DNA from 3 places in the Litoribacterium kuwaitense genome. Region 2 is predicted to be linked to each of the others. Evidence: a T-box and tRNA genes for the amino acid it is inferred to sense, from the RefSeq annotation. Region 2 holds a T-box; the other regions hold tRNA genes.

Region 1 (10,612 bases), on a different contig from region 2:
CGGATTGGCTATATCTCTCAGAAGGCAACAAGCTTTAATCAAGATTTTCCTGTAACTGTTTTTGAAGTGGTCTCCATGGGGTTGGTCGGAAAAAGAGGGCTTTTTAAACCAATTCGGCATAAAGATAAAATGCGTGTCAAAGAAGCTCTTCATGAGGTAGGGATGGCGTCATTTTCGGGGCGCAAAATGTCGCAATTGTCCGGTGGGCAGCAGCAACGTGTGTTTATTGCTAGGGCTCTCGTGAGTCAGCCGGAATTTCTTATTCTTGATGAGCCGACGGTTGGTATTGACGAAGACAGTGTAGCGTCGTTTTATCGTCTTTTACAGCAACTTAACGATGATCATGGGATGACGCTTTTAATCGTGGCGCATGATCGGCATGTAATGAACACATATGCCACTCACGTATTCAGTCTGGGTAAGGGGTATGAACAAAAATTAGATGTGAATTCACACTCTGATCGTGCTTCTCATGTCAAAGGAGGCAGAGAAGGTGATTGAGAATATATTTCGCTTTGAGTTTTTGCAAAATGCTTTTTTAACAGGGCTAATGATTGGGGCAATTGCTCCGCTATTAGGCGTGTTTATCGTTGTGCGGAGGTTAGCGTTATTAGCAGATGCCTTGTCGCATATAACGCTTGCAGGGATTGCTGCAGGGTTATTAGTGCAAGCACGTTTTCCTGTCATGCCGGCATTTAACCCTTTATATAGCGCGCTTCTTTTTTCGGTTGGCGGCGCTTTGCTCATAGAAAAGTTACGCTCCTTATATGTATCATTCCAAGAATTATCGATTCCGATTATTATGTCTGGTGGAATCGCCTTAAGTGTTATTTTTATTTCGATGGCAAATGGTTTCAACCAAGATTTGTTTTATTATCTTTTTGGCAGTATTAATGCGATTTCCCGGGGCGATATGTGGACAGTGGCAGGTATTATGGTGGTCGTATTACTCGCTGTGCTTTTATTATATAAAGAACTCGTGTATATTTCATTTGATGAAAGGCAAGCGAAGACGTCTGGGTTACCTGTCAAAAGGCTTCATATCACATTTATTGTGATCGTGGCGTTGGTTATTGCTGCCAGTATGAGAATCGTTGGTATTTTGCTTGTTTCCGCACTAATGACGCTGCCAGTTGCTGCAAGTATGCGCTTGGCGAAGGGCTTTAAAGAAACGATCTGGTATGCAATCGCTTTTGGGGAAGTGGCTGTTATTGGAGGACTTGTCATATCGTATTATTTAGAATGGCCTTCAGGTGGTACTATTGTACTTTTATCCCTTCTTCAGCTTTTACTCGTCGTTTTATGGCAAAAAGGTTTAAAGCGTGTCCTTGCTTCATAAGGGCGCGTTTTTTGTATTTTTGTATAGTCTTTATACCTCAGAAGCATACTATGCTTGCTCTTCTATCCGAGGAGGTGTAAAAGATGGAAAAAGAACAAAACAAAGATGATGTGCAAAACCATATAGCGAGAAATCATCAAGGCTACACAGAGGAGAACCACTCGTATTTAGAGGAGACGGCTGCCGAAGCAACATTTGCCGATGCGGAGCTTATGCAAGCAGATGCTGAACAAGAGGTGCAGCAGGAATCCGAGGCAGATTCAAATGCAACTGGTTTAAGCGGCGTAGCGCTGGCTCTTTCCATCATTGCTTTATTGATCTGGCCAGTCCTTTTAGGTGCGGCTGGTATCATTATAGGCTTTGTAGCTCGGAGAAGAGGCGCAGGGGCGATGGCCAATTGGGCAATCGGTATCGGGACAGTTGCTATTGTGATAAGCCTGTTCTTTGCCCCCTTCATATAGTGATGAAACTGTTTAAGTAAGCAAAAAATGACCTCGGACAAAACCCCGAGGTCATTTTTAATGGAGTGCAAACTTTAAACGTAGCAAAGCACGTATCATGCTTCAACTTCTTTTTTTGCTTCTTCTTTTTTGCGATGCTCTTCAGCTAAGATGTCAATTTCTTTTTTCAACTCTTCAACCATCGTTTCTTCCGGTACTTTACGCACAGTTTTTCCATGTCTAAAGAGAAGACCCTCACCTTTGGCCCCGGCAATCCCAATATCAGCTTCACGTGCTTCGCCAGGTCCGTTAACAGCACATCCTAGAACGGCGACTTTAATCGGTGCTTGTATTTTTGAAATGTATTCTTCAACTTCGTTTGCAATTGAAATGAGATCAATTTCAATTCGTCCGCATGTCGGACAGGAAATAAGCGTCGCTGCATTGGAAGCTAGTCCAAACGTTTTCAATAGCTCACGTGCGACCTTCACTTCCTCGACAGGGTCAGCAGATAAAGAAATGCGCAGTGTATTTCCGAGCCCTTTACTGAGCAACGTTCCAATACCAGCAGCACTTTTTACCGTGCCGGCGAATAAGGTTCCAGATTCGGTGATGCCAAGGTGAAGGGGGTAGTCAAATGCACGTGCGGCTTTCTCATAAGCTTCAACGGCTAATTCAACATCCGAGGCTTTCATGGATACGATAATGTCATGAAAGTCGAGGTCCTCAAGAATCTTAATATGATGGAGCGCGCTTTCGACCATTCCATCGGCTGTTGGATAGCCATATTTTTCTATGATGTGTCGCTCTAATGATCCGGCATTTACACCAATTCGAATCGGAATATTTTTTGCTTTTGCGGCTGTCACGACCTTTTCGACATTTTCACGCTTACCGATGTTACCCGGGTTAATGCGGATTTTGTCTGCTCCACCCTCAATCGCTTTAAGGGCAAGCTTGTAGTTAAAGTGAATATCGACGACAAGCGGAATATTAATGCGTTTTCTAATTTCTGGTATTGCATCCGCGGCTTTTTCATTTGGACAAGCGACACGGACAATTTGGCAGCCAGCTTCTTCAAGCCGTTTAATTTCAGCAACTGTTGCTTCGACATCATCCGTTTTGGTCGTTGTCATACTTTGAATAATTAATTCATTCGAGCCGCCGATTGTTAAATCTCCAACGTTGACGGGTCTTGTATCTTTACGGTGTGTGATCTCACCCAATGATCATCTCTCCTCTTTATGAGCCTAGATGTGTTCCTATCTGCTATTGTAACAATACGAATGCTAAAATCAAGAAAAACCCATTATGAATCATGATATAATGGGAAGCGGTAGGCTTGGCCTGCTCGAATCTCGCTTGCTTCAAGTTCATTCAGAGACAAAAAATCTTCTGTAATTTGTTCGATTGGAACAGGCAGATGGTTTTCGTGCAACTGTTCAATAATACCGAGTACAGTATCTCCCGGCGCCACTTCAATGACTGTAAAGGTGGGTTGCACTCCTGCGGGCACGGTTTGGGTGTCTGTAACAAACTTGCTGTATTGAGAATTTTGCTGAGCAACATCGCCCGAAACTGCCGGAACAGTAGGTATAGTTCCACTTCTTATATCATAAACAATGGCATAAATGATGGCAAAGCTTAGAACGAGGATGATAAACTGTTTCATAATGTTTGTCCACCCTTTCCGGTCTCTATAATTTCTAAAATTATATGAGGAGAGTGGACGAAATATGCCATAGAATGTATTTGAAACCTTTAGGTCGGCTTTTTCGTAATATAATTACAACAAAATTGTAGAGGGGTGAAGGCCATGCTGTTGGATTTCGTGTGGATGGGCATGATCGTCGTTTTTTGGCAACAGCTTTTATGCTCGGTGAGGTTCTCGTGAGGACAAAAGGCTTTATGGGACTGCTTGGATTGGCATTAATGCTGTTTTATTTTTCTTACCATGTCTCTGGAGAAGCACTCATTTGGATGGCTACCATTTATATTATAGGCGTTGTCATGATTATTATTGATGGCAAAGTTTTAAACGATGGAACGCTTGGTGTCCTAGGAGTCATTTTGATGATGGTAGCTGTAGCGGTACCTGCGCCTACAATCACATATGGTGCGTCGGTTATTTTCGGGATGGCGAGTGGGACAGCCGCTTCTCTGTTGTGGCTAAAAGTATTTCCGCGCCGAAGAATGTGGGAAAAAATTGCCCTGAAGGATCGTTTAACGAGCGAGGATGGTTATAACTCGATCAATGAAGGTTACCATTCGCTCGTTGGTCAAGAGGGTGTCGCTGTGACAGATTTTAGACCAACGGGTACAGTGCGTGTTCAAGACAAAGATTATAGCGCAGTATCAGACGGTAAATGGATAAAATATGGGCAAAAGGTAAAAGTACTGTCAGTAGACGGGACGCGTATTTTAATTGTATTAAATGAGGAAAGTGCTGAAAAATAAGTTGTTGTTAAACAAAGTCTGGAGCTGAAGTAGAGCTGCCAGACTTTGTTTTATTTATTGCGGGGACGACGGGGTTTTAGCGGGGACTTTTTTAAATGCTAAAAAAGCATAGAGTAGGATGATGAAGCCGCCAATAAAGCTCAGCCAATCGATATGAGTGATTTCAGCAAATAAAACGAGCGCTCCACCGGCTGGGATTGTAAATGAAGATAATGCCCAAGCCTGTTCATACGTAAACCGTTTTTTTCGTGCGCTTAAGGACATAATAAGGGCAAGTAGGCTAACAAACAGGATGAATAAGCTAAAGGAACCAATAAAACTAATCACGATTGCTACAATTGGTAACAGGATGATATTTGATTTTAGTGCGGTGATGTAGGATGAAAGTGTTTGATTTGTAAATGGATTTTCCGGAAACGTATCGTATGTAAGTGTTTGTGACCAGTACGACGTATGTACTGTCATCGTATGGGCGTTAAAAAAGAGTCCATTCTCATGGGATGAAGGCTGCCCTTCTTTAAAAAAAGAATGATCGCTCATGAAAGAGGTGAGCTGAGAATCGTACGCTTCAAACTCAATTTGTCCTTTTTGGAGCCCTTCGTTCGCTTGGTTAACCCATTGAATTGTATTCCACGTGACGATGCTGCCATAGATCAGTGCGGTTAAAGCTGCTAGGGCGAGTAAAAAACGAATGGCATTGCCAGCTCCTCTGACACGCATTGCTCCAATAAATGCAGGGTTAGAAAAGCTTTTTTTAAGTTGGAAAAAATGAGCTTCATTTTCGGCAGTCTCCTAGTCATTAATATCTGAGCTTATTAAATAACGCTCATTGCTTGCTTTCTAAGTTAGGCTGGGCAAGACGTTGCGAGCAAGCTATACATACATTTTATGTCGATGAACGATCGACGGCAACCATTACGCTTTTTACCGTCGACACTTTCATTTCTTAGATTAAACAGGTGAAGAGAAACAATTTTTAAGGTATCAAGGATATTTATGTTAACTATATGTAAAGATTGTGTAAAAACGCCTCGGATTTTCTTTACAAATGTCGACAAGCACCGAATAATGAGGAAGGATTGCTTCTAAAAAGAAAAGGTTCAGAGGAAAAGGGGCTTCTGAATCGGTCCACAACGAGAGAGAAAGGGGATGAAATGTGGTGGATGTTAACATCCAACAGATGATTTTTCAATTTATTGGCGGCCTCGGTATTTTTCTTTTTGGTATCAAGTATATGGGGGACGGGCTGCAAAAATCTGCAGGAGATCAATTGCGTGACTTGCTGGACCGTTTTACGAGCAACCCATTTATGGGGGTATTGACTGGAATTGTTGTTACGATTTTAATTCAATCCAGTTCAGGAACTACTGTATTAACGGTTGGTCTCGTCAATGCTGGTTTTATGACGTTGCGTCAAGCGATTGGGGTTATTATGGGTGCCAATATCGGGACAACGGTAACGGCTTTTATTATTGGATTTGACGTAGAAGCCTATGCATTGCCAATTATGTTTGTTGGTACTTTACTCTTGTTCTTTTTTAAGAAAGAACGTATTAATTATATCGGACAAGTTATTTTTGGATTTGGTGCCCTGTTTTTAGGGTTGTCTTTGATGGGGGACGGTCTTAAACCGCTTCGAGGACTACAAGCCTTTCATGACTTGACTGTTAGCATGAGCGAAATGCCCTTATTAGGTGTCTTTATCGGTACGTTATTTACAGTTGTTGTTCAAAGTTCAAGTGCAACAATTGGTATTTTGCAAGAGTTATTTAGTCAAGATTTGATCGACTTAAATGCGGCGTTACCAGTGTTGTTTGGTGATAATATCGGGACAACTATTACTGCGGTGTTAGCTGCAATCGGTGCTTCAATTGCGGCACGGCGCGCTGCGTTGACCCATGTCATTTTTAACTTGATTGGTACGACAATCTTTTTAATCTTCTTATGGGCGTACGGGCCATTTATCGGTTGGCTGCAGGAAGCGTGGCAGCTTAATGATAAATCGACGATTGCTTTTGCGCATGGTATATTCAATACAACAAATACGCTAATGCATTTACCATTTATCGGTGTGCTTGCATATCTCGTTACGAAATTTATTCCCGGTGATGATAAGATCATCGACTATAAACCAAAACATCTTGATCCGATCTTTCTTGAACAGTCGCCTACTTTGGCGCTTAGCCAAGCAAAGCTAGAAATTTTACGCATGGGGGATATTTCTAAACAACAAATTAACGAGGCCATGTCATATTTAAATACAAAGCAAAAGGTGCATAGCGATACAGCCTATCAGCTTGAGGATGCGATCAATACATTAGACAAAAAAATAACAGATTACTTAGTACGGCTTGCCTCAACCTCACTGTCCAATGTCGAGTCAACAGAGCACGCTCATCTCGTTGACAGTGTAAGGGATATTGAACGGATTGGTGACCATGTTGAAAATATTGTCGAGCTCGTTGAGTATCAATTGGCTAATAAAGTAAAATTGACTGAGTCAGCGATGAAAGACTTAAATGATATGTTTACAATGACAAAAGAGGCTATAGACAAAGGATTTAAGGCATTTGATACAAATGATAGCCAGCTCGCTTCGGAAGTGATCAAGCTAGAGGAAAGTATCGACCATATGGAACGGTCGCTGCGTAAAAAACATATCCTTCGTTTAAACAAAGGGGAATGCTCTGGTTCTGCAGGTATCGTATTTGTCGATATTATTAGTAACTTGGAGCGGATCGGCGACCACGCTATGAATGTAGCTCAGGCGGTCATTGGTAAAGAGTAGAGGAGGGTTCCGGTGGAAATCATCGGTTGGACACTCATCATCGTTTTGTTTGCTTTAGGCTATGTCAGTTTAGTCTATCCTGTGTTGCCAGGGTTACTATTCGTCATTGGCGCTTTATTTCTGTATGGGTTTTGGTTTTCGTTTGCGCCGTTCGGCGTTTGGTATTGGCTTTTGCAAGGACTCATCGTCCTCATCTTTTTTCTTGCTGACTGGGCGGCGACCTACTTTGGCGTGAAGAAGTGGGGAGGATCGAAAGCAGCGATCAATGGGAGTATGATTGGACTCATTGTTGGACCATTTCTCATTCCGGTCTTTGGGGTACTGATCGGTCCTTTTGCAGGTGCCGTGCTTGGAGAGTATATTGTTCACCGTGGCTCACCGTTAAATGCATTAAAAATAGGTGTTGGCTCACTTTTAGGTTTTCTTGCCGGAAGTGTAGCTAAATTTATTTTACAAACGATCATGATTATTTTCTTTTTCATCTGGATTCATTGACACATTGTGTTTTAAATTTTCGCAGGAGAAAAATTTAGTAATTTCTCTCCTGCAATTGACTTTTTGCATTTTAGAAGATATAATACTCTTTGTCTTTTGATTTCGGCGGTGTAGCTCAGCTGGCTAGAGCGTACGGTTCATACCCGTGAGGTCGGGGGTTCGATTCCCTCCGCCGCTACCACTTAAATAGATGCATTTAGGACCCTTAGCTCAGCTGGTTAGAGCTATCGGCTCATAACCGATCGGTCGCAGGTTCGAGTCCTGCAGGGTCCACTAGCTTTACGGAGGAGTACCCAAGTCTGGCTGAAGGGATCGGTCTTGAAAACCGACAGGGGCTTCACGGCTCGCGGGGGTTCGAATCCCTCCTCCTCCGCCATATCTAAGAACGTACACAGTCTATTTTGAGGCTGTTTTTTTATGCGCATTTATACTAAAGCGCTTTCTTTCGGAGGATTGGGCGCATAATCCATAGAAAAATTTATAGTGATTGATCGGGCTAGTATACAATGAGACGATATAACGAGTAAACCTAAGGAGTGAAGTGATGAAACACCGGGTCATTATCGTAGGGTGCGGAGGAATGTCCATCCAATGGATTGATTATGCGTTAGAAAGAGAGAATGCCGACATTGTTGCGCTTGTCGACATGAATGTCGCAAATGCCGAAAATGTCAGAGGAACATATGGTTTGAAGGTTCCTATATATGCAAATCTTTCTGAAGCCATTGAGAACACTGATGCCACACTTGTTTTTGATGTGACGATCCCAGCGAGCCATAAAAACATTACGACAACGGCAATAAAAGCTGGCCTAACGGTTTTTGGGGAGAAGCCGATCGCCGAGACACTTGAAGATGCTTACGAGGTCGTTGATTTAGCGGTTACAAGAAACGTTGTTTATGCTGTGATGCAAAACCGTCGTTATAACCATCAACTTAGAGCATTAAAACAAGCTCTGCAAAAAGGAATTGTTGGACGCGTTGGAGCACTTCACGCTGATTTTTTTCTTGGACCACATTTTGGCGGCTTTCGGGAAACGATGAACAGTCCGTTGATTATCGATATGGCAATTCATACATTTGATCAGGCGCGATGTATGATCGGAGCTGATCCGGTCTCTGTCTATTGTCATGAATATAATCCGCCTGGATCATGGTACCAAGGAAATGCATCAGCTGTATGCATTTTTGAAATGGACAACGGTGCCGTCTTTACTTATCGTGGATCTTGGAGTGCGGTTGGTGCCGGAACGTCGTGGGAAGCATCATGGCGTGTACACGGATCAGAAGGGACAGCTTTATGGGATGGTACGAACGTTCCCTCGTATGAACGGTTAAAAGGAGAGCAGCAAGAGGCATTTATTCCTGAATATGAAGCGAGCACCATTACACCAGATGATTCGTTTAGGGAAGGGCATCGAGGTTGCTTAGATGAAATGTTCGCTGCTTTAGAGCAAGGAAGGCTAGCAGAAACGCATTGTCGCTCTAACATAAAAAGCATGGAAATGGTCTTTGGTGCGATCCAATCCGCCAAAGAACAAAGGAAAATTATTTTAAAACGCGACTAGATATAAAGGAAGAGGTCACCTCAGAGTGCCTAATGTCGCAGCTTTGTCGTGCTTAAAAGGAGCAAGGGTTGATCGAAGGACAAGCCTCTCTAATGCCTTCCCGCCTAGTTAGTCAAAAACCGTACCTCAACTGATTGAAGAGGCTGAAAAAGTTGGCGAGAAGCGGTTGACATAGAAAATCTTTAGAACAATGTTTTTTCTTTGCACTTATCGGGTAAATTTGATACTGTGAATGTAGTTGGAAGGCTAATCCAACCATTGATTGGCCGACTACATATATTTTTTAAAGGAGGATTTTGCAATGGCTTACGAACTACCAGAACTGCCTTACGCTTACGACGCTCTAGAACCACATATCGACAAAGAAACGATGAACATCCACCATACGAAACACCACAACACGTATGTGACTAAGTTAAATGACGCAGTGAAAGGTCATGCAGACTTAGAAAACAAAGATATAAATGACCTCGTTGCAAATTTAAACGATGTACCTGAAGATATCCGCACTGCTGTAAGAAATAACGGTGGCGGCCATGCAAATCACACTTTCTTCTGGAATAGCCTTTCTCCGAATGGTGGAGGCGAACCAGTCGGTGACCTAAAGGCAGCGATTGACAGCACTTTTGGTGGCTTTGATGCTTTTAAAGAAAAGTTCACTGCTGCTGCAACAGGTCGTTTCGGTTCAGGCTGGGCTTGGCTTGTTGTAAAAAATGGTCAATTGGAAATTACAAGCACTCCTAATCAAGATTCTCCATTAACAGATGGTGCAACACCAATTATCGGTCTTGATGTTTGGGAGCATGCTTATTACTTGAAATACCAAAATCGTCGTCCAGATTACATTGCTGCATACTGGAATGTTGTATGCTGGAATCAAGCGGAGAAACAATATCAGAGCGCGAAATAATTGCGGCTGACGATCGCTTCCCTAATCTAAGGGATGTGTCAGAGTGTAGACAAAGTCTTACTAGGCTTTGTTTACGCTCTTTTTTTTGGATAATGTGTAAGCATCTCTCCGATACGTTGACCTGAATGTTTGTTAGGCGAGCAATAAACGGATGTTTACAAGCTAGCGCGTCCCTAAATAATGGGGGCGCGTTTTTGCGTCGTCATTTTATTTCTTCTTTTACTTCATTCCAACTGGTAATGATCAACGTCTATCTTCTTGTATATCCACTTCGTGAGAGGTCATGCTAAGAAAAGCATGAGAAGGCGAGGCGTTGACATGAATTTTTTAATGAAAAAATTGAATCCAGGGTCTGAAAAAACGCTACGTGCGTTATTGCTTTTAATCGCCATCGGCGGTTTATACGCATTATCTATTGCGCTGTCCAATACGTTTGTCAATGTGTATTTGTGGAAGCAATCAGGAGACTATGCTTCGATAGCCATCTACAATTTAGCAACAGTCATTTGGCAACCAATTACCTTTATTATTGCCGGACGCTGGGCGAAGCGAGTGGATCGCGTCCTCGTATTACGGATAGGCGTTATTTTTCTTGCGTTTTTTTACCTAACCGTAT
Region 2 (10,612 bases):
CGAGGAAGACAGCCGGGCGACCAATGTGCGGGTTTGCCAGACTAAAACAGGCGGTTACCTTTACTCAAAGGCATCCGCCTGTTTTTCTTAATGAATCAGCCCACTCTCCATCGCTTCAACCTGCGCCTTTGCCCCATAATACGCAAGCCTTTGCAAAGCCATGTGCGCCATTTCTACCTTCAGCTGATCCAGTTTGAGGGGCAAATCGCTTCATTAACCGTTCCTCATACGAAAAATGAGGCAGGAGAAGTCATGGAAGAGCTAAAAAAAGAACTAGCCAACCTCTACCCTCGTGAAGGCATCGTGAAGGCATACCTATCTTTTCTTAAATCTCTACCGCCATTAACTGAATCGATAGAGCTGCTGGAAGTACGCTTAGAAGACTTTCATCAAGGAGCATAAAAACACTAGAATAAAGCGTAGACAACATCTGATTGGTTGTCTACGCTTTATTTATAGTGGTGGATGAGAATATCTTTTCGGTTTTCCTGAAATTCTTGATCTAAAAATTCGGGACCAAACGGCGGTGTCAAGCGTTTGTCATCAGGTATAAAAGCCTTGCTTTCTTACTAAACTACGTCAGATGTGGCGCTTTATTGGCATCCGCTTGCCAAACTCTCTGTACAGAAGTCGCAATACCAGAAGACAACGTAAGCTTGAAAACATCTGGATTAGACAACTGCTCCCATTCAGCAAAACCGAACCTTTCGTCTATTTTCCTAAGGAGTAAAGCGAGCAGATTGCCATGAGTCACAAGCATGACTGCCCCTTCACGCTTCTCAACAGACTCTTCTAAAGCCTCCCATCCCCTTTTCGCGGCTTCTTTGCTTGACTCACCACCATCAAGCGTAAGCAATGGATCGTCAAATGATGCCGCCAACTTTTCTTTCCAGTCATCGATCGGTTTACCTGACAAACGGCGCTCCTGTAGACGAAAGTCCTGGATAATAGGTAGCTTTTTATCTAAAGCCACTTGCTCAACGGATTGTATAGCGCGTTTGAAAGGACTTGAATAAATTGCGTTAATCTTTTTATCGGCAAAAAACACCGCTAAACGATCACTTTGTTTCACGCCTTCCTTTGTCAAGGGCGCTTCCGCATCTTGGGATTCCGCCTGACAGTGACGTACTAAATAAACGGTCATTTCATTTTCGTTCATACGATACTCTCCTTCATCAACAAAGGATATTCATGTAGTTTCCCTTCATAAACCAACTGTAAATCTGGGTGCTGTAAAAAATCATTTGGCACAACTAACGACGTTTTCACGTCCCATAAAGGGACCTCACTTTTTTTAAGGAGTTCAGCAACAAATTGTGAACAAAAATAAGCATTTTTCATAGCCAAAGGCAAATCAAGCATGATACCAAATAAGCCAATTAAATTGTAGCGGTATAACTCTTTATTTTGCTCAAAGTGCTGCAGAAGAGAACTAATTCTACAATGCTCCTCTTCTGAAACCTTTAATTTTAAAATCGCACAGCGTGTTTCTGGGAAGTGTTTAAACATCCCTTGGTTTACATTCTCTTGGACGAACCCACCCCATACAGGCACATAGAGATGCTTGCGACCAAAACTATACATTTCATTTAAATGCAAATCCATAGAAATGGAGACATGATTATAAGGAGCACCCGTATAAAATTTAATGAATTTATTAATCCACGAGCCTGTTTCTGTCAATATGATGTAAACACAACGTTTAGACATAATCTCACTACCCATCTCGCTTCTTTCCTATGCATCTATATATACGAAATTTATCACGATAGGTTTCACATAACTATCGTGAATTCGTCTTTATAGACATCAGACCGAAGTCGGAGGGCATTTGAAAAATACATAAAAACAGTGATAATAAACGGTTTCTTTTCCTTTCTCTAATATTCTGAAACCTTTATTTGCATAAAATTCTACCATTTACCTTAAAAATCCTCTTAATCAAAATGAAAAATTCCTCTTTTCTGATATTTACCGAGTTTCATTTCGCTGAATTTCAAAGCCGGCTCCAAATCGAACCAGCTTTGTGCTGTTACTATTTTGATCTAGTCACTACTTCCATATTTCTCGGGCAATAATTCCATCACATTGCACTTTTTCACGTTACCTTTATACGGGAGGATGACATCAATATTGTCACCGTAATCGCTAATAAGTTCACGACACATGCCACAAGGCGCCACCACCCAGCAATGGTCAATATCCTCATGCGGATGAGGATGGGCAACAGCAACAATGGCATCAAATTCGTGCGCTCCCTCAGAAATTGCTTTTCCGATCACTACAGCTTCAGCACATACGGCAATTCTCCCTACATTCGCTTCTAAATGAACAGCAGTAAAAATGTCACCATTTGACGTCCTAACAGCAGCGCCAATATGGTGTTTTCCGAAACGGTATTGCTTTTCAATGACCTCTTCTGCTGCACGAACAAGCTGTTCGTCCGCTTCTGTCAACGGTCTTTCTTTTATCATATTATTCTCTCCTTTCTTAAAGCGACTTCTTCATCATACAGACTGAAGTGTTTATTGCATACCATACTTAGACAGGCGGATGAGCATTTATATTTATAATCCAAGCAAAAGATCGGCTCATTACATATCAAATATAGAAATTGCAAAAAGGGGGGGAATTATTTTGGGAAAAAGACGACCTTGTCCATGTGAAATCTGCCGCACGAAATGTAAAAAGAAGTGTAAATGTATTTGTCCACCTGGACCACCGGGACCGCCGGGATCACAGGGGCCACAGGGGCCACAGGGACCGCCCGGACCGCCTGGCATCAGCCCAATTTATTTAGCGGCCGAAACCGTACAAAGCGGACATTTTTTAGGTTTAGGAACATCTGATCTCGATTTTATCGAGAGTACTGTTGTCATTCCGCAAAGCGCCACCATTTCAGGATTGGTTTTGAACATTCGTGATGAGGTTCTTACCGCAGCGGAAAGTGTAACGGCTGAGATTTATGTAAGCACAAGTTGTGGGTTTATTGCCCCTACAGCCACTGGAATTACCGCCACTGTCATGGGGCCGAACAACACAACTGAGCCAAACTGCTGCGCCGTTGGAACCGGCACATATATGGTGGAACAATGTGATTTAGTATCCGTGCGGATTACGCACAGTGGAAACGAAGCTTTAATGGACGGTGCCGCGGTCACAATATTATTTTCCTAACTCGATTAGAAGAGCTTTCTCGCAAAAGCTCTTCTTTTAATTTCAAGTGCTCAATTATTGGCACTTCTGGTGGATTCATCTTCGCTGGCAACTGATCTAATGAGAAAAAACGTAAATCTTGAACCTCATGAGCATCAAAACGTCATTTTCTAATATATTCGCGACACAGATAAGCTGCTGTTACATTATAAGCCTCATCTCCATGGGGGTATTTGTAGTACATTTCTTCACCAGAGAAAACACCCATTAGCGTGAGCTTCTCTGCCCGAAGACCAGTCTCCTCATATAGCTCTCTGCGAGCAGTTTCTTCTACACTTTCTCCCAATTCTAGTGAACCTCCTGACAATCCCCAGCAATGATTGTCCTTCCGTCGTTGCAAGAGAATTTGTTTTGCATCATTGATGACGATGACACATGCACCGACGAGCAGCAACGGACGGCTACCGACGACTTTTCGCAGTTCCGTAATGTACCCCATACTAACCTCCCTCAATCCTCTCGTCTATGCTACGCGTTTTAGACTTTAGCCTCATCTCTGCCGCTTTCACATGCACCTATTATAAAAAAATGGCTTGATTGAATGTGTAAGAGCACGTCACATGAGGAAGCTCCCTAGCAAGGATGTTCGAGATTGTATGAATATCATCCTGTCTCTTCCCCCCTCTATTCTAGCCACTCCAATTGACGATCACTCGGCTCAAATAAGCCCGTATAAGGATCAAACCGGTACACCTTATCCTCTTGCTCGACCTTAAGGTAAACGTAATAATAAGCGTTGGTCATTTGGAGAAACGAGCGTTGATCAAAGCCAATTTTGTCGACGCGAGCTGGTGGTACTTCTGCTTGCACAGGTGCACCGAATGTTTCAGCAGCATACGCCTCCACCTCTGCAACCGCCTGCTCGTACGTATAATGGGGGAGATTTGTATAAAAATATGTCCCTACCCCTGCAAAAATAATGAACGCCAGCACATATGCCGTCATCAATTTTTTCATCTTGCTCACTTTTTTAAACAATACAATACCGACCAGCAGACAGACAATTAATACCACACTGCACAGTACGAAAAAGTCGTCCCCGTTTAAGATATTTAAATACTTTTTATCAGGTAAAATAAAGAGAAGCCGACCGCCAACGGTCACGAGCAAGATAAAAACAATATTTAAAATCGTTATTTTTCGATCTTTCTTCAATGAATCTCCTACCCATCATGAAGATTTACTGAAAACAGTTCTATTTCGTCATTTGTGGTGACTCAGGGTGATATTGCATAAACTCAATGCGATTTCCATCTGGATCTCTCACCCAACATTGCCTATTTTTATCGAGTCCTTGCTTCACCTCTACATCTAACGAAACCCCTTTGCTTTTTAATTCGCGCGCAAAAGAAGTCATATTCTCCACTTCCAGGCATAAATGGTTATAGCCAATCGTTTTTTGATCAAGAGCAGGGCTCTTCTCTCCCCCATAAAACAGCTCGATAAATTGCCCTTCACAAATTTTTAAATACACAATCCAAGGCTGCTGATGTTCATCTTGCAGCTCAAATAGCTTCGTAAACCCGAGCTTGTCACAATAAAAATCTAACGACGCCTCCATATCTTTCACCGTGTACGCCGTATGGGCGATACCTTTAATCATGACATCCGCCTCCTAAATATATTTATTATGAAGCTTATGTTGAACAAAGGTGTAGACGTTCTATTCTACTTGAAATGTTTAAGAAGTTGTGAACATGTCAGCCTGATTTCTAAGAAATAATCACTGCATGTTGGCACGTCTATTTAAAGCCTCTACTTCTCTTTCAATCGTGTCAACGTCGATTCGCTCAAACAATGGCTTAACATGTTTTACTGTCGTCGCATACGTCCCCACCGGATACCAAGTCCAATCAGACAACCCAATCATGTCCTTGACAGCTTCACTTGAGAACGGTAAAAACGGATGCAACAGCTGAGCAAGATTGGCAATCAAGTACGTGCACGTCGCGAGTGTATGTTTACAATCGTCAGGCGCTTCCTTGATTTGGAGCCACGGCTGTTCTGTATCGAAATATTTGTTTGCTTTGCGAATCAAGGCAAACACGCCTTCCAGCGCCTGTTTAAAATGAGCCGCTTCAATAAGTTCACTCGTCTGACGATAGCAGTCAAAAACGTCACGTTCAATTTGCTGATCAACTGTACCCTCGGGAATGACACCCTCATATGACTTTACGATAAATTTTAACGTTCGATTCACAAAATTTCCATATGCACCTAACAATTCACCATTGTGACGATAGATAAACTCTCTCCATGAAAAATCCGCATCACGCTGCTCTGGGGCGTTGATCGTTAAGAAGTATCGAATCGTATCAGGGTGATATTTTCCGATCAAATCAGGCAGCCAAACCGCCCAATTTTGACTCGTTGACAGCTTTCGTTTTTCAATCGTTACATACTCATTTGAAACGATGTGCGTCGGCAAGCCGGCAATATTTAGCCCCATTAACATTGCCGGCCAAATGAGGGCATGAAACGGAATGTTGTCCTTTCCGTGGACGTAATACGACCTCGTGTCTCTATGCCAAAACGGCTCGTCATCCTTGCCATTCTGTTGTGCCCACAGCTGACTTGCCGAATAATACCCAGCGACGGCTTCAATCCAGACGTACAGCTTTTTCTCTTCGTACCCTTCGACGGGGACCGGTACACCATTTGGCAGATCGCGTGACACCGCTCGATCGTGCAGTCCTTCGTTTAGATATCGCTCACACAATTGAAGCGCATTGTCACGCCAGCGTACTTGTTCACTTGCTTCGTGAACGTAGTCTTCGAGCTTTTGTTGAAATGCGCTTAATGCGATGTAAAAATGCTCGGTCCGTTTGGCGATTGGTGTATCACCACACAGCTTACATGACTTCTCAAGCAACTCTAACGGATCTAAGAGCTTGGAACAATGATCACACTGATCTCCTCTGGCCTCTTTGCTACAATTCGGGCAGGTCCCCTCAACGTATCGATCCGGTAAAAACTGTACGCACGTTTGGCAAAACGCCTGCTCGATCTCTTTTTGTACAAAAACCTCGATCTAACAGCTCTAAAAACATCTTTTGCACGGTTTGATGATGATGCTCTCTATCTGTACGTGTATAGCAATCGTACGTAAATCCTAACGCTTGAAAGCAACTAAGGAATTCCTCATGATAACGGTCGGCAATGTCCTTTACCGAAACACCCTCCTGTTTCGCCCGAATCGTAATGGGCGTGCCGTTACAATCACTCCCGGAAACATAAAGAACCTGGTCTCCTTTCATACGATAATAGCGCGCTAACACATCTCCTGACAGTAAGCTGGCGACATGCCCTAAATGAAGCGAACCATTCGCGTATGGCCATGCGCCTCCAATCAACACATTCATTTTACTTTCCTCCTTTTTTGCATAGAAAAAACCCCGCCCAAAGACAAATAGTCTAAGGACGAGGTTGACTAAATCCCCGTGTTACCACCTTCATTTACGAACCACTCACATGGTTCGTCTCCATAAGTACGGAACAAAAATGTTCTTATACTCTGGCATTTGTAACGAGTGCCACATCTCGTCATCGCCTTACTGACATGTGTAAGCTCGGCGATGCTGCTCAGAGACCATATTCAATCAAACATTCTCTGCTTCTTTTCAGCAAACGAAGCTCTCTGTAAAAAAATGACCTTGATTTACTCTTCTCATCATTGCATTTCTTATTGAATCTTATTTTACCATAAGAATGGCAAATGTATGCTTTATGATACAATCTTTGTGCTATCCTTTAGAGACGAACAAGCGTTAAAAAAGGAGTGGTTTCCGATGAACACTAGCTTTGATCACATGATCACATTTGATACTGAAGTTGACATGGCCTATATTCACTTAACTGAGCCGCTGAAATGTAAAATCACATCAACTGAAGAGGTATCTGTCAACCATTGGATCATGGTCGATATGGGCCGTGAAGCGCCCATCATCGGCATCGAATTAGACGGTCCGTGCGCAAAGAAAATACAAGCAGTGCCGCTTGAAGACCGGACTTTTACAACCGCATCAACTCGTGCTGGCGAACGTTATTTCTTCTTCAGACTGGATCAGCAACCGATTAAAAACACCTTCTCCTTCCAAGGGAGAGAGGAAGTCAAATTTCTTTTTGCCGATGAAGCGTGCACAGACTTTATTGGCGTCGAAGTGTACGGAGACAATCCATATTACGACGCCTATTTAAGCCGTTGAGCTTTTTTCTTTAACATCCTGTATAAAAAAAGCAGGATGTTTATTATTTGCTCTGCAATCAGCAAGACTTTCGCCTCTTTTCCTCCCTTTATCCAATGCATAAATCCGTACTGATCTTCTCACACTACATATAGTTTCAAAATACAACGGGGGAGGTGAGGCTAAAATGAGTAGAATTACGATGCCGCAGCTCTTTGCCATTTTCCTCTTAAGCACTGGCTTGAATAACCACGTCATCGTCATTCCTGTCCTCATTAGAGCTGCTGGAAGAGATGCATGGATTAGCATCTTAATCGGCTACGCACTGATTCTCATTTTGTCCCCATTGTTTTTATACGTATTGCGACAGTTTCGTGATCAATCTCTGTTTGACTGGTTATCCGAAAATTATTCCGACCGAATAAGTAAACTCATGGCAGCCTTAATCTCTATTTTCCTTTTTATCGCTGGCTGGATCACATTAAAAGAGACGATCCTCTGGACAAATGAAACGTATTTATTTTATACACCAATGGTCGTAATCGCTTTACTCATCTTAGCTTCATCGCTTTACATATCGTTTGGAAAGCTTAATATCATCGCCATTTGTGCCGGCATCCTGCTTCCATTAGTCGTGCTGTTCGGCGTTTTTGTTGCACTTGGGACGATCCCCGACAAACAATATCAGCTCGTGGCGCCTGTCCTTGTGGAGAACGATTGGTTTGACGTTTTTCATGGAGCCGTCTATTCGTTTGGTTCGATCATGGAACTGCTGTTTCTCGTCTTACTTCAGCACCAAGTCGTGCAGCAGATCAAATTTAAGCATTTTATTGCCTTATTGATCTTTCTAATGATTTTAACGGTAGGACCATTAATTGGGACGATTGCTATTTTTGGAGTGGATGAAGCTGCGAACCTACGCTATCCAGCCTTTTTTCAATGGCGAATTGTCGGCATAGGCAATTATTTCAATCACCTTGATTTCTTATCGATTTATCAATGGTTATCAGGCATCTTCATCCGCTTAGCGCTCATTCTATATTTAATCACGCATTCTTTTAAAGTCACCGATACAAAAAAGCGTTTCCGAATTCAACTTACCATCGCTATTGTTTATCTGTTATCAATCATGGCGCAAATCTCGGATGAACAATTTCTCTCTTTTTTATCACGCTATTATTACTTGGGAAGTGGCATCTTTGGCATCAGTTTCGTTCTGCTTCTCTTCGTATTTATAAAAATCCCTAAAAGAGGTGAGAACACAAATGGGAAAAACAACTAAAACGAGAGAGGAATTTATCAAGCATCTGTTTCGCAACAGTTCGGATGTTGTTGTGGAAATACATGACATTTTTAATGAGTCAAAAATAAATGAGATGCTCGTCATTTATTGTCAAGGGTTAGCGGACACGAAGATGTTGATGGACAGCATTCTCCCAGACATTCAAACGAACTATTATTATCACGGCTTAAAGAGTATGAGAAGCATATCCCCCTCGGAGAAAGTTTTTTCGCAAACGGATGATATGGAGCAAGTGCTCACTGAAAAAGTATTTAATGGATTTACCGCGATTATTATCGCTGAATACATTTACTTTTTTAATACGGCGAATCCACCGAAGCGAAATCCTGAGGAGTCAAATTCAGAGGTATCTGTCCGTGGGCCAAGAGATGCGTTCGTTGAAGACATTCAATCCAATTTTGCTTTAGTTAGAAAGCGTGTTAAATCAAATTCACTTGTCACTAAATCCTTTGTCATTGGAAAGCGTAGCCGCACCCAAGTACAATTGGTTTATTTAAGTGATATTCAAGATGAGAAGCTCATCGACGATGTGACTGAACGCTTAAATCAAATTGATATTGATTTTTTATCAAGTGATAATCAATTGTTAGGTTTACTTGGACACTCCCATTATTCACTTTTTCCTCTGTTAGAGTCTGTCTCGAGACCTGACGGCGTCGTGACGAGTTTGTCTAGAGGACGATTTGCCATTTTTATTGACAATGTTCCTAATGTCATTGTTGCACCAAGTAATTTAAGTCTTTTTTTAAAAACGTCTGAGGACGAGTATACGCCATTTTATTATGCGACGTTTGAAATTCTTCTTCGTCTGACTGGCCTTCTCATTTCCTTATTTCTTCCTGCCGCCTGGGTCGCCTTGACCTCCTATAACGTTGACCAGATTCCGTTTCAAATGCTGGCTACGATCGCTTCATCCCGGATCGGTATACCTTTTAATTCGACAATTGAGATTTTAATCATGCTCGGCTTATTCGAGCTCTTTCGTGAAGCGGGCGTCCGATTACCTAAGCCAGTCGGACAAACGGTCGCTGTCGTTGGCGGGCTCATTGTTGGTGACGCAGCGATTAGAGCTGGTTTGACCTCCCCGACAATGCTCGTCATTACAGCAATTACCGTTGTCGCTACGTTTACCCTCGGCAACCAAGCACTGTTTGGGACCGTCTCTATCATTCGAGTGGTGTCGTTACTGTTTGCTTCTGTCTTAGGGATGTTCGGCTTTTTAATTAGCGTGTTTTTGACACTAGGGTATTTAGCAAAGCTCGAGTCCTTTGGTATTCCTTACTTAAGCCCTGTTTCTCCATTTGTCCGTGCCGATTTCGTAAAGGCGTTTACTAAACCTCCTGTGGTTAAGCAAAACAAACGTGCCGCTATTTTGCATCCAAAAGACGGCGACAGACAAGGTGAAGAATGATGAAACCTCTCAAAATTGTACTATTTTGCAGCTGTTTACTTTTCATATTAACAGGTTGCTGGGACGCTAAGGAGATTGGCGAAGTGAATTATGTCACTGCCTTAGGCGTTGATTACGCTGATGAACAATATATCATTTACGCACAAGTACTGGACTTTTCCAGTGTAGCCAAACAGGAGACTGGAAAAGCAGCGCAAGCCTCGCCTGTTTTCATTGGCAAAGGCACGGGTTCAACCGTTCATCATGCCATTGATGAATTAACACGAACATCCCAACAACCGATGAATTGGTCACATGTCGCTGCCATTGTCTATTCAGATAATCTCTTAAAAGCTGGTATGAATCAAGTCCAGGAGTCACTACAAAAAGATGGTCAATTGCGCTACACATCATGGATGTTTGGCACAAAAGACCCTATCGAAGAGATATTGAGCGTCACAGGCTTTTTCCAACTCCCGCCTGTTTATACGATGATCTACAAACCGATGGACATATTTA
Region 3 (10,612 bases), on a different contig from region 2:
CCGATGATTGGCAAAAGCTTACGATGGCGATGGGGAGTCTCTCGAACGCAGGCATTTTCATTGATGACACTCCAGGAATACGCGTGAATGATATCCGCGCCAAGTGCCGCCGTTTAAAAATGGAGCATGGGCTGGGGATGATCTTAATTGATTATCTACAGCTGATCCAAGGGAACGCTAGGAGCGGTGAAAACCGGCAGCAAGAGGTTTCCGAGATTTCCCGATCACTAAAAGCACTGGCAAGGGAACTTGAGGTGCCTGTGATCGCCCTATCACAGCTTTCCCGGGGTGTGGAATCACGTCAAGACAAGCGGCCGATGATGTCCGATATCCGGGAGTCTGGAAGTATTGAGCAGGATGCGGATATTGTGTCGTTTTTGTATCGGGACGATTATTACGATAAAGAATCTGAAAGCGAAAATATTATCGAAATTATTATCGCCAAGCAACGTAACGGACCAGTAGGAACCGTTGAGCTCGCATTTGTAAAAGAGTACAATAAATTTGTGAATTTGGAAGTGCGTCGGGACGATTCTGATATGCCTCCTGGTGCGTAAAACGTAGACAGGCTGACAAAAGGCGATTGAACGAACGTGTTAATTACATTTTTTCAGATTATGAATAAAATTAGACGAACTTATTGACGGGAAACTCCTAATAATGTTCGTCTTCTCATTGACTCACTATGATATTCTTGATACACTTAACTTCGGTAAAGTGTGAAAAACGAATTATCACCGTGAAGAGCGGATGGTAGAAATTAGCGGAGGTGCTTTTCATGTCATCAGTCGTGGTTGTTGGAACACAGTGGGGCGATGAAGGCAAAGGCAAAATTACAGACTACCTGTCAGAGAATGCAGAGCTCGTAGCACGTTATCAAGGTGGAAATAATGCAGGTCATACGATCGCTTTTGGCGGGGAGACGTATAAGCTGCATTTAATTCCTTCAGGTATTTTTTATAAAGATAAAACATGTGTGCTCGGTAACGGTATGGTCATTGATCCAAAAGCACTCATCGAGGAGCTTGCTTATCTTAAAGGATACAACGTCTCGACAGACAATCTGCGTATTAGCAATCGTGCTCACGTTATTCTTCCTTATCACTTAAAGCTCGATGAATTGGAAGAAGAACAAAAAGGGGCCAACAAGATCGGCACGACGAAAAAAGGCATCGGACCCGCCTATATGGACAAGGCAGCGAGAATTGGCATCCGTATTGCCGACCTTCTCGATAAAGACGAATTTCATAAAAAACTTGAGCAGAACTTGGCACACAAAAACCGTCTGTTTGAACGGATGTACGAAACGCCTGGTTTTGCCATTGAAGATATTTTTGAAGAATATTATGAGTACGGGCAGCAATTTGCTCATCTCGTCACAGATACATCTGTCGTGTTAAATGACGGTCTTGATGCTGGTCGTCGCGTACTTTTTGAAGGCGCACAAGGTGTCATGCTCGACATCGACCAAGGAACATATCCATTTGTTACATCGTCCAATCCGATTGCTGGCGGCGTCACCATCGGTTCAGGCGTTGGCCCATCCAAAATATTGCACGTTGTCGGCGTCTCTAAAGCCTATACGACGCGTGTAGGTGATGGCCCATTTCCGACTGAGCTCACAGATGAGATTGGTGATCAAATTCGGGAAACAGGTCGTGAATATGGGACGACGACTGGGCGCCCACGCCGTGTAGGTTGGTTTGACTCCGTCGTTGTTCGTCATGCTCGCAGAGTCAGTGGAATTACGGACCTATCATTAAACTCCATTGATGTGTTAACTGGTATTGAAACACTTAAAATTTGTACCGCTTATAAATATGAAGGTAAGATTATGGAAGAGTTTCCTGCCAGCTTAAAAGTGCTCGCGAAGTGTGAGCCTGTTTATGAAGAACTTCCAGGCTGGACTGAAGATATTACAGGCTGTCGTTCCTTAAATGATTTGCCCGTAAATGCTCGCCATTACATCGAACGCGTGTCACAGCTTACAGGTATTCCATTATCCATCTTTTCTGTTGGACCTGATCGAAGCCAAACGAATATGGTTCGCAATGTTTATGCTATGCCTTAAATAAAAGCTTTAAAGAAGGAGCCCTGAGCAAAAGCCATCGATGGTTTAAATGCCAGGGCTTTTATGGTATAATAAGTAACTAGATGAATAAAAGAGATCGCGCTACCGAAAAAAAGTTTTTTATAAAAAAACCTTGCATGGTTCAAACTATTTATGATAAGATAATCCTTGTCGTTAAGGGAGGAGCCATTAGCTCAGTCGGTAGAGCATCTGACTTTTAATCAGAGGGTCGGAGGTTCGAATCCTCCATGGCTCATATTTATATCATCGCGGGGTGGAGCAGTCTGGTAGCTCGTCGGGCTCATAACCCGAAGGTCGGAGGTTCAAATCCTTCCCCCGCAACCAATTAAATTGAGCGCTACAACGTCGAATTAACATCTTCGACAAGCGAAGATCGAAGTGCCAGTTGGTGCAACCAATTAAACTGAACGCTACAACGTCGAATTAACATCTTCGACAAGCGAAGATCGAAGTGCCAATGGTGCAACCAATTAAACTGAACGCTACAACGTCGAATTAACATCTTCGATAGCCAAAGATTGAAGCGTCATCGACGTACATACTTAAAACAAAATAATAAGGTCCCGTGGTGTAGCGGTTAACATGCCTGCCTGTCACGCAGGAGATCGCCGGTTCGATCCCGGTCGGGACCGCCATCTTTTTTTTTGGCTCGATAGCTCAGTCGGTAGAGCAGAGGACTGAAAATCCTCGTGTCGGCGGTTCGATTCCGTCTCGAGCCACTTTTCATGGCGCTAAAGAAAGAACTTTGAATACTCAAGGTTCTTTTTTGGTTTGACCTTTACGTCAAGGTTTTTAAGTGATAACATACAATAAAATAAATGCGATGAAGAGAAAAGTAAATCATATCTGTTCTTCCCAGAGAGCTCCGGCAGCTGAAAAAGGAGTAAGAATAACTGATTGAATCAAGCCTCTGAGCAGCACATTGGAACCTCATGTAGGGGATGGTGTGACAGGAGCTCCTGTTATAGAGCTAGGGTATAAACATTCTTTATTGTCGTACTCGATAAGGTTAATATGGCGACATATTAATAAACTGGGGTGGCACCGCGATTATACAAATCTCGCCCCCAAGACACTACGTCTTGGGGGTGGGATTTTTTTTATTTCGTTTAAATTGACTAATCGCTGAAGGAGGAATCTACATTGAGTTTGAAACCATTATTAGGAAATTGGTATTATCCCTCCATCTTATTATTTAGTATAGGGATATCAAGTGTGGGGAGTTGGGTTTATTTTATCGCTTTAAACCTCATTGTGCTTAACATAACAGGTTCAGCAATGGCTGTCTCTGGTTTATATATCATTAGAGCTTTATCTACGGTGTTTACGAATTTTTGGTCGGGAAGTTTGATAGACCGTTTGAATAAGAAATATCTCATGATCGTACTTAATGCCTTCCAAGCTTTGCTCATTGCTTGTTTATTTTTTTCTTCTTCATTAGGTTTTATATATTGTATGGTGTTTATGATCACAATGGCCAGTTCCATGTATCAGCCAACATCCATGACGTACATTACAAAATTAATCCCGACAGAGCGAAGAAAACGTTTTAATTCTTTACGTAGTTTACTTGATTCTGGAGCTTTTTTGACTGGCCCAGCAATCGCAGGATTGATGTTTACTGTTGGGACGCCGAGCATGGCTATTTATCTGAATGCCCTAGCTTTAGCTTTATCAGCATTAATTACCTTGGGAATGCCTAATGTCGAAGCTTCTGCTCAACTTGTTGGTCAATCAAATCGTCAATCATCGCTTAAGCTATTAAAAGACGACTGGAAACTTGTTATAGGGTTTAGCTGTAAATATTCATATATCATGATCATTTATTTTTTATTTAGTGTCATGATCGTCTTGATGACAGCTACAGATTCTTTAGAGGCTGCTTTTGCAACACAGGAGCTTTCTTTATCAGAAGGTGAATACGGCGTTTTAGTTAGTATTGCTGGTGCGGGCATATTCATCGGTTCTTTAGCGAATACAATCATTGTTGAAAAAGTCCCTACTTCATGGCTTATTGGTCTTGGATCAATGATCACTTCAGTAGGATATGTGATTTTCGCATCTTCTAACACATTTCTGATCGCGTCTGTAGGGTGCTTTGTTTTGGCATTTGCCACAGCTTTTGCAAATACAGGCTTTTATACGTTTTATCAAAATAATATCCCCGTAGATGTTATGGGGAGAATAGGAAGTCTTTATGGTCTTGTTGAAGCCATTCTAATCATCATGACTACAGCGATCTTTGGGGTGTTTTCTGAGCTTGTATCTATCAGATTTATTGTCGTTTCAGGATCATTGATCATGTTACTCGTAGCAACTATATTATTTATTTATAATATTCAACCTTCAAAAACTAAATTTTATTCAACATCACCTTGATCTTTCAATTATATCATTGTCGTTAGTTGATTAAGCGAGGACAGTCTCTGACATTTACTATTGACTTTAGCGCAAAGAAATCACTGGAGTCTTCCGCAAACGGGCGCTTTCGTTGAATTGACTAGATCATCATTGGGCCCAACATAAAAATGTGTGGTCTTTATCATTTTAGAGATTTGATTAGTGTTTTGTGAAATCACAAATAGCACATGAAAATCACAAACGACGCATAAATGAGCAGTAATTTGAAAAAATTTCATGAAAAAATCGCCAAATTTTTCATAGTGAACGTGATGACAAAAGTCTTTAAAAGGCTGATAAACTGCATCATATATTTCTTGAGTGTCTCTAGTTTTTCATTTCGATTACAGTTTCCCGGAAGCACTTCCAAATTTATTTAGGTATGTTAGAGTATGTTGAGTAAAGTAGAAACAATGCTCGAATTGGGAGGAACGTATGAAGTGGATAAGAAGGACATCACGACGGGTCTGAGACAGTCACTTAACCAAAAGATGCGCCGGACAAGCCTTGTTCTTGCAACGGCAGGGTTTTTAATCACTGGAGGATCAGTGGTATATGCGGGGGAGCATAGCCCAATAAACACCGTTTATCATGTTTATCTAGCTGATGAAGCGATCGCAACGTTCAGTGATGAACAGTACATACAAGACGTTGTCGATGAGAAAATAGAAGAAGCTCAATCGAAAAATAATTCATATACGTATCAAGCCGATAAAGATTTACGAGTTGTACCCGAGCGTACATTTACCCCGGTGACAAAGGACCGTCAAGGCCAAGAGTCATTGCGAAAAGTATTAAATGTAGAGGCAGAAGCGGTCGGGATTATCATAGGTGATCAAGAATCACCGGCTGTTTATGTGCAAGATAAGGACACAGCTGCAGACGTCCTCGAAGCGCTAAAACTAGCATACGTTTCTAAAAAAGACTTGGCTCAACTCAAAGAGCGGCAGCAGGAAAGAAAAGCTGCAGAGAAGGCTGATGATAAAAAAGAGTCATCTAGCAATAGCCAAGTCAATGAAAATGGAACACAGAAAAAGAAAGGTTCTACGTTGTTAGACGTACGCTTCGATCAAAAAGTTTCATTTGAAACGTCTTTTATTGATGAATCTTTTATTCTTTCTAAAGAAGAGGCAGTAACGAAGCTGAAAAAAGGGACGCTGGAAGATGAAAAATATATCGTTCAAGAAGGCGATGTGTTCGGAAAAGTGGCAGCGGCCCATGATTTAGATAGCGACCAGTTACTCGCATTAAACCCTGATATTCAGAAAAAAGACATGCTGTCTATCGGTCAGTCGCTAAATGTGACGGTGAAGAAGCCTTATATGGAGGTCGTCGTATCGTCTAAAGAAACGAAAGACGAAACCATCCCATTTCAAACCATCGTTAAAGAAGACGATACAATGTATAAAGGTGAAGAAAAGGTTGCCCAAGAAGGAAAAGACGGCAAACAAACCGTAACTTATCAAAAAACGAAGGAGAATGGCACGCTTGTCGATACAACAGTGATTAATAGGGATGTCCAAGAAGAGGCACAAGATAAAATCGTAATTAAAGGGACGAAAGTTATTCCTTCACGTGGAACCGGGAAGCTTATTTGGCCGACAAACGGAGGCTCTTTGACGAGCAAAATGGGTCAACGTTGGGGATCGATGCATAAAGGGATCGACATTGCACGAGCCAGTGACTTGACCATTAAAGCCGTCGATAACGGTGTCGTCGAATTTGCCGGTCGTCAAGGTGGATATGGAAATAAAGTGATCATTAATCATAATAACGGAATGAAGACGATTTATGCCCACATGTCCTCGATTTCTGTGTCTAAAGGTGAGACAGTCCCTCAAGGAACAAAAATTGGTGTTATGGGCTCAACAGGCTATTCAACAGGCACGCATTTACATTTTGAAGTTTACCAAAATGGCGCCATAACGGATCCATTAAGCGTACTATCCTCTCGTTAAGCAAAGCTCCGGCAATGATTGCCGGGCAGCCTGTTGACAAACGCTTTCATCCGTTGTTGCTTGGCTCACTCGTCCTCTCATGAACTAAAGTTCTATTCGCGTCTTTGTTCGCCTTCGCGCCTAGGCTGACAAGCGTTTTCAAGCTAGGCTGAAAAAAGCACCGAGAGGTTGCTGAGCGGACGCTAAAAATGGTATATACAATAAACTTTGTTTAGGCTCCGGCAACGACTGCCGGGGTTTTTGAATTCCGAGCAATTGAAAACTAAAAGACAGCACCTCACCGCTCAATGTGAGATAAAAACACCATTTGGCCGAGGAAGAAAAGTAGCTTTTGGGAATTGGTGAGATTTGAGGGGCGTGGTGCCTTACGAGATTATGATAGAATAGTGGGGAGTAAAGCAGTAGCTTGACGCTTTAAATATTACGTAGGAACCGTCGACAGGCTTCTGAAAGAACCTATACCTAGAAGCTTTTTGTCGGAGCTTCCAGCAAATACACATACGTATAAGCGGCTTTTTCGATCGTTGTACGAAGAAGTCAAAAAGGAGCGAATACGATGGATAAGCATATTCTTGTTGTTGATGATGAGCAGCCGATTGCTGATATTTTACAGTTTAATTTAGAAAAAGAGGGTTTTACCGTCACGTGCGCTTACGATGGTGATGAAGCGCTGGAGAAGTTGAGCGAAGACGTGCCGGACCTTGTTTTGCTTGATATTATGCTACCACAAAAAGACGGCATGGAAGTATGTAAGGAAATACGTAAGCAGCACCAAATGCCGATCATCATGCTCACAGCCAAGGATTCCGAGATTGACAAGGTACTCGGCCTTGAGTTAGGAGCGGATGATTATGTCACGAAGCCCTTTAGCGCTCGTGAATTAATTGCTCGTGTAAAGGCAAATTTACGCCGTCATCAGCAAATTGCTGAGCCTGAGCAAGGGACAGAAATTAAAGACATTGCAGTCGGGCCATTGATGATTCATCCGAATTCATACAATGTGACGAAAGAAGGGCAGATGATCGAACTCACGCACCGGGAGTTTGAACTGTTGCATTATTTGGCTCGTCATATCGGGCAAGTGATGACACGTGAACATTTGCTACAAACCGTATGGGGTTACGATTATTTTGGGGATGTGCGTACGGTAGACGTCACTGTCAGGAGACTACGCGAGAAAATTGAAGATAATCCGAGTCATCCGACCATCCTCGTTACACGGCGTGGTGTCGGATATTACTTAAAGCTTCAGGATCCTGAGGTCGAATGAAATCGAGAGAACGTGTCAGCTTTTTTAAATCGATTCATGTCAAAATCATTCTCGTGTATGTGCTTTTGCTTCTAATTGCTATGCAAGTGATCGGTGTTTACTTTGTCCAAGAACTAGAAGAGCAGCTGTTAAGCAGCTTTTCCAACTCTACCAATGAGCGGGCTCACGTCCTCGCTTACACGATTGAAGAAGAAATGTTAAAGGAACGAGGTCCAGATGATCCCTCGCTGGAGTCAACCATTCGGGATAGTCTCCGTGATTTTATTTCCAATGATATCCGTGAAATTCAAGTGATTGACAGCCGAAACCGTGTCTTGATGACGTCTAATCCATATGACACATCCATTGTCGGTAAACGGACGCTCAATTTGCTCGTCAAACGATCCCTCGTTGTTGGCGTGACCCAGGAAAAATGGATGATTGATCCACGAAGTGGTGACCGCCTTCGCGTCGTTGTCGTTCCGTTCAAATCAGGAGAAGAAACGATTGGCGCAATTTATGTATCGGCAAATGCAGAACAAGTGTATGATCAGCTGAGTATCATCAATGACATTCTCATTAAGGGCGTTGTCATTGCCCTATTGCTAACGATTGTTTTAGGTGTGTTTTTAGCGAATACGATCACTCGTCCGGTCGCCGATATGAGAAAGCAGGCTCTCGTCTTAGCGAAAGGTGATTTTTCCAGAAAAGTTAAAGTTTACGGTGACGATGAGATTGGTCAGCTCGCTTATACGTTTAATGGGATGACACGTAAGCTGGAGGAGGCTCAGGCTACGACCGACAGTGAGCGACGTAAATTAAGCTCTGTTCTAACGCATATGACTGATGGAGTGATTGCGACCGACCGTTATGGCCAAGTGATTTTAGTGAATCAGCCAGCTGAGCAGATGCTAAGTGCGTCTGGCGATGAAATGGTTGGAAAACCGATTGTGCAAGTCCTTCGTCTCGAAGAAGAAGGCGTCACTTGGGAAGGACTTTTCCGTGACATGGACTCGATGTTGCTCGATTACAGCGATACCCTGCCAGAGAATGAGCAATTGATCGTGAAAGCAAGCTTTTCTGTGATTCAGAAAGAAAGTGGATTACCGAATGGCTTGATAACGGTATTACACGATGTTACAGAGCAAGAGCAAATCGAACGAGAACGTCGTGAATTTGTTGCAAACGTATCACATGAGCTTCGTACACCGCTAACAACGATGAAAAGTTATATAGAAGCGTTGACCGATGGTGCTTGGCAGGACGATAAGTTGGCCCCGAAGTTTTTATATGTCACGCAAAATGAAACCGATCGGATGATTCGACTCGTCAACGATTTATTGCAGCTCTCAAAAATGGACAGTAAAGAAGAGCAGCTACATTTAGTCGAGGTAGATGTGGTTGACTTTTTTAACCATATCATTGACCGTTTTGAAATGACGAAGGGCGATGATTTTCATTTTGACCGTAGCTTGCCAGAGGAGCCTTTATATGTTGCACTAGATCAAGATAAAATCACCCAAGTATTGGATAATGTCTTGTCGAATGCTTTAAAATATTCGCCTGAAGGTGGTACCATTATTCCTTCGCTTGAAAAACAAGGTGAGTTTGTAAAGATTTCGATTAAAGATGAAGGTGTTGGCATTGCCCGTGATAAAGTCGATAAAATCTTTGATCGCTTTTATCGAGCCGATAAAGCAAGGTCCAGAAAACTCGGAGGCACCGGACTTGGACTTGCTATTGCCCGGGAAATGGTGCTTGCTCACGGCGGAAAAATTTGGGCAACGAGTGCATTGAATAATGGGACGACGATTCATTTGACTCTCCCCATCCGTCCACAAGACGGACAGGAGGTGGACAACCTCTCATGAACAATAAAAAAATCAAAGAACATATTAAATCCGCCGTGTTGATTATTCTAATCGTTGGAAGTTTGTTTTTAACGTGGAGCATTTGGACGTATCAGCCTCAGTATGCAGAAGCACCAAACGCTGAGTATGTCCAAAACGTTGCGATCGGTGATCAGCAGGCATTAAACGATGTCATCCAGCCAGTGGTTGCCATTTACCATGGACAAGCGGGAATGACTGGTACGATGCGGCGCAACCAAGTGGAGAACTTATTTGCGCTGCTGAAAAGAAGCCAGTTTGGTGAGGTGAAGGAGCTGAATCCAGAGGTCGAAGGGGTAGAATATGAAAATCTCATTGACCAGCAAGTGGAATTCATCATGTCGACCCCCTTACCGCTTTCATTACTTGACCAATGGCTTCTCGTTGAAAGAGAGGTTGCGGAGACCGGGACATTTGATCGTATGATCGTCGATACAAGTCAGCCGACAGCCCGCCTTTTGTTTGTTTCTTTTGCAGATAAAGCGATTTACGCCGCACCTATTAGGGATCTAAATCAAGCTGCCTTTAATGAAGAAGTTAATCGTATTCTTACAGGTGCTCCTGCCTTTTTTGCGTATGAACCGAACTTGGATACGCGTATCTATTTGCCGGAAGGGAATGTGGACGTACCGAAATTAACATACTCAACGATGCATTTGTCAGCAGGTAAATTCCGTGATGCACTCTTCTCCAACCCTAGTCTCGTTAAAAAGGATACAGGCGATAGCGGAGAAGAGTTGTATACGGATGGAACTCGTCTGTTGCGCGTTTACAATGATCAACAGCGTCTCGCTTATATTAATCCGGTTCAAAACTCATTTGGTCAGTTATCAGGTGAAGATTTGATTCTTCGTTCGCACGATTTTATTGACGACCATGCCGGATGGACCGATACGTATCGTTTGTATGATTATTCTCTGCCTGGACAATTTGCTAGTTACCGCCTTTACATTGACCAGTACCCAGTTTTTCAGACGAAAGGGATGTATGGCTTTTCCTCACTGTACGTGTCATTTAAGAGCAG

The links. The T-box of region 2 lies ahead of metG (methionine--tRNA ligase). A T-box ahead of a tRNA ligase gene usually reads a tRNA of that ligase, here a tRNA-Met.
Region 1: it has a tRNA-Met gene. The T-box ahead of metG (methionine--tRNA ligase) is inferred to sense a tRNA for this amino acid. The anticodon was not compared.
Region 3: it has a tRNA-Met gene. The T-box ahead of metG (methionine--tRNA ligase) is inferred to sense a tRNA for this amino acid. The anticodon was not compared.

The regions. Positions count from the first base shown of each region.
Region 1 covers NZ_JAALFC010000001.1:122,175-132,786, forward strand. Annotated here, with positions in the region: gene G4V62_RS00630 (metal ABC transporter ATP-binding protein) at 1-501, shown strand, start outside; gene G4V62_RS00635 (metal ABC transporter permease) at 494-1,339, shown strand; gene G4V62_RS19645 (DUF4190 domain-containing protein) at 1,423-1,800, shown strand; partial or broken gene ispG (flavodoxin-dependent (E)-4-hydroxy-3-methylbut-2-enyl-diphosphate synthase) at 1,793-3,005, opposite strand; gene yqfZ (protein YqfZ) at 3,089-3,451, opposite strand; gene G4V62_RS00655 (NfeD family protein) at 3,613-4,236, shown strand; partial or broken gene G4V62_RS00660 (DUF1189 family protein) at 4,291-4,992, opposite strand; gene G4V62_RS00665 (Na/Pi cotransporter family protein) at 5,396-7,024, shown strand; gene G4V62_RS00670 (DUF456 domain-containing protein) at 7,037-7,519, shown strand; tRNA gene G4V62_RS00675 (tRNA-Met) at 7,624-7,700, shown strand; tRNA gene G4V62_RS00680 (tRNA-Ile) at 7,719-7,792, shown strand; tRNA gene G4V62_RS00685 (tRNA-Ser) at 7,803-7,895, shown strand; gene G4V62_RS00690 (Gfo/Idh/MocA family protein) at 8,064-9,086, shown strand; gene G4V62_RS00695 (superoxide dismutase) at 9,388-9,996, shown strand; gene G4V62_RS00700 (MFS transporter) at 10,315-10,612, shown strand, end outside.
Region 2 covers NZ_JAALFC010000013.1:17,960-28,571, forward strand. Annotated here, with positions in the region: gene G4V62_RS08890 (hypothetical protein) at 163-402, shown strand; gene G4V62_RS08895 (histidine phosphatase family protein) at 575-1,159, opposite strand; gene G4V62_RS08900 (C40 family peptidase) at 1,156-1,725, opposite strand; gene G4V62_RS08905 (cytidine deaminase) at 2,046-2,474, opposite strand; gene G4V62_RS08910 (hypothetical protein) at 2,638-3,177, shown strand; partial or broken gene G4V62_RS08915 (NUDIX hydrolase) at 3,158-3,655, opposite strand; gene G4V62_RS08920 (hypothetical protein) at 3,841-4,371, opposite strand; gene G4V62_RS08925 (VOC family protein) at 4,412-4,819, opposite strand; partial or broken gene metG (methionine--tRNA ligase) at 4,940-6,578, opposite strand; T-box leader at 6,630-6,899, opposite strand; gene G4V62_RS08935 (DUF2283 domain-containing protein) at 7,005-7,421, shown strand; gene G4V62_RS08940 (GerAB/ArcD/ProY family transporter) at 7,588-8,682, shown strand; gene G4V62_RS08945 (spore germination protein) at 8,666-10,114, shown strand; gene G4V62_RS08950 (Ger(x)C family spore germination protein) at 10,114-10,612, shown strand, end outside.
Region 3 covers NZ_JAALFC010000015.1:59,889-70,500, forward strand. Annotated here, with positions in the region: gene dnaB (replicative DNA helicase) at 1-557, shown strand, start outside; gene G4V62_RS09710 (adenylosuccinate synthase) at 779-2,071, shown strand; tRNA gene G4V62_RS09715 (tRNA-Lys) at 2,255-2,327, shown strand; tRNA gene G4V62_RS09720 (tRNA-Met) at 2,340-2,416, shown strand; tRNA gene G4V62_RS09725 (tRNA-Asp) at 2,652-2,727, shown strand; tRNA gene G4V62_RS09730 (tRNA-Phe) at 2,739-2,811, shown strand; T-box leader at 2,907-3,164, shown strand; gene G4V62_RS09735 (MFS transporter) at 3,236-4,471, shown strand; gene G4V62_RS09740 (peptidoglycan DD-metalloendopeptidase family protein) at 4,885-6,450, shown strand; gene yycF (response regulator YycF) at 7,007-7,720, shown strand; gene walK (cell wall metabolism sensor histidine kinase WalK) at 7,717-9,570, shown strand; gene G4V62_RS09755 (YycH family regulatory protein) at 9,567-10,612, shown strand, end outside.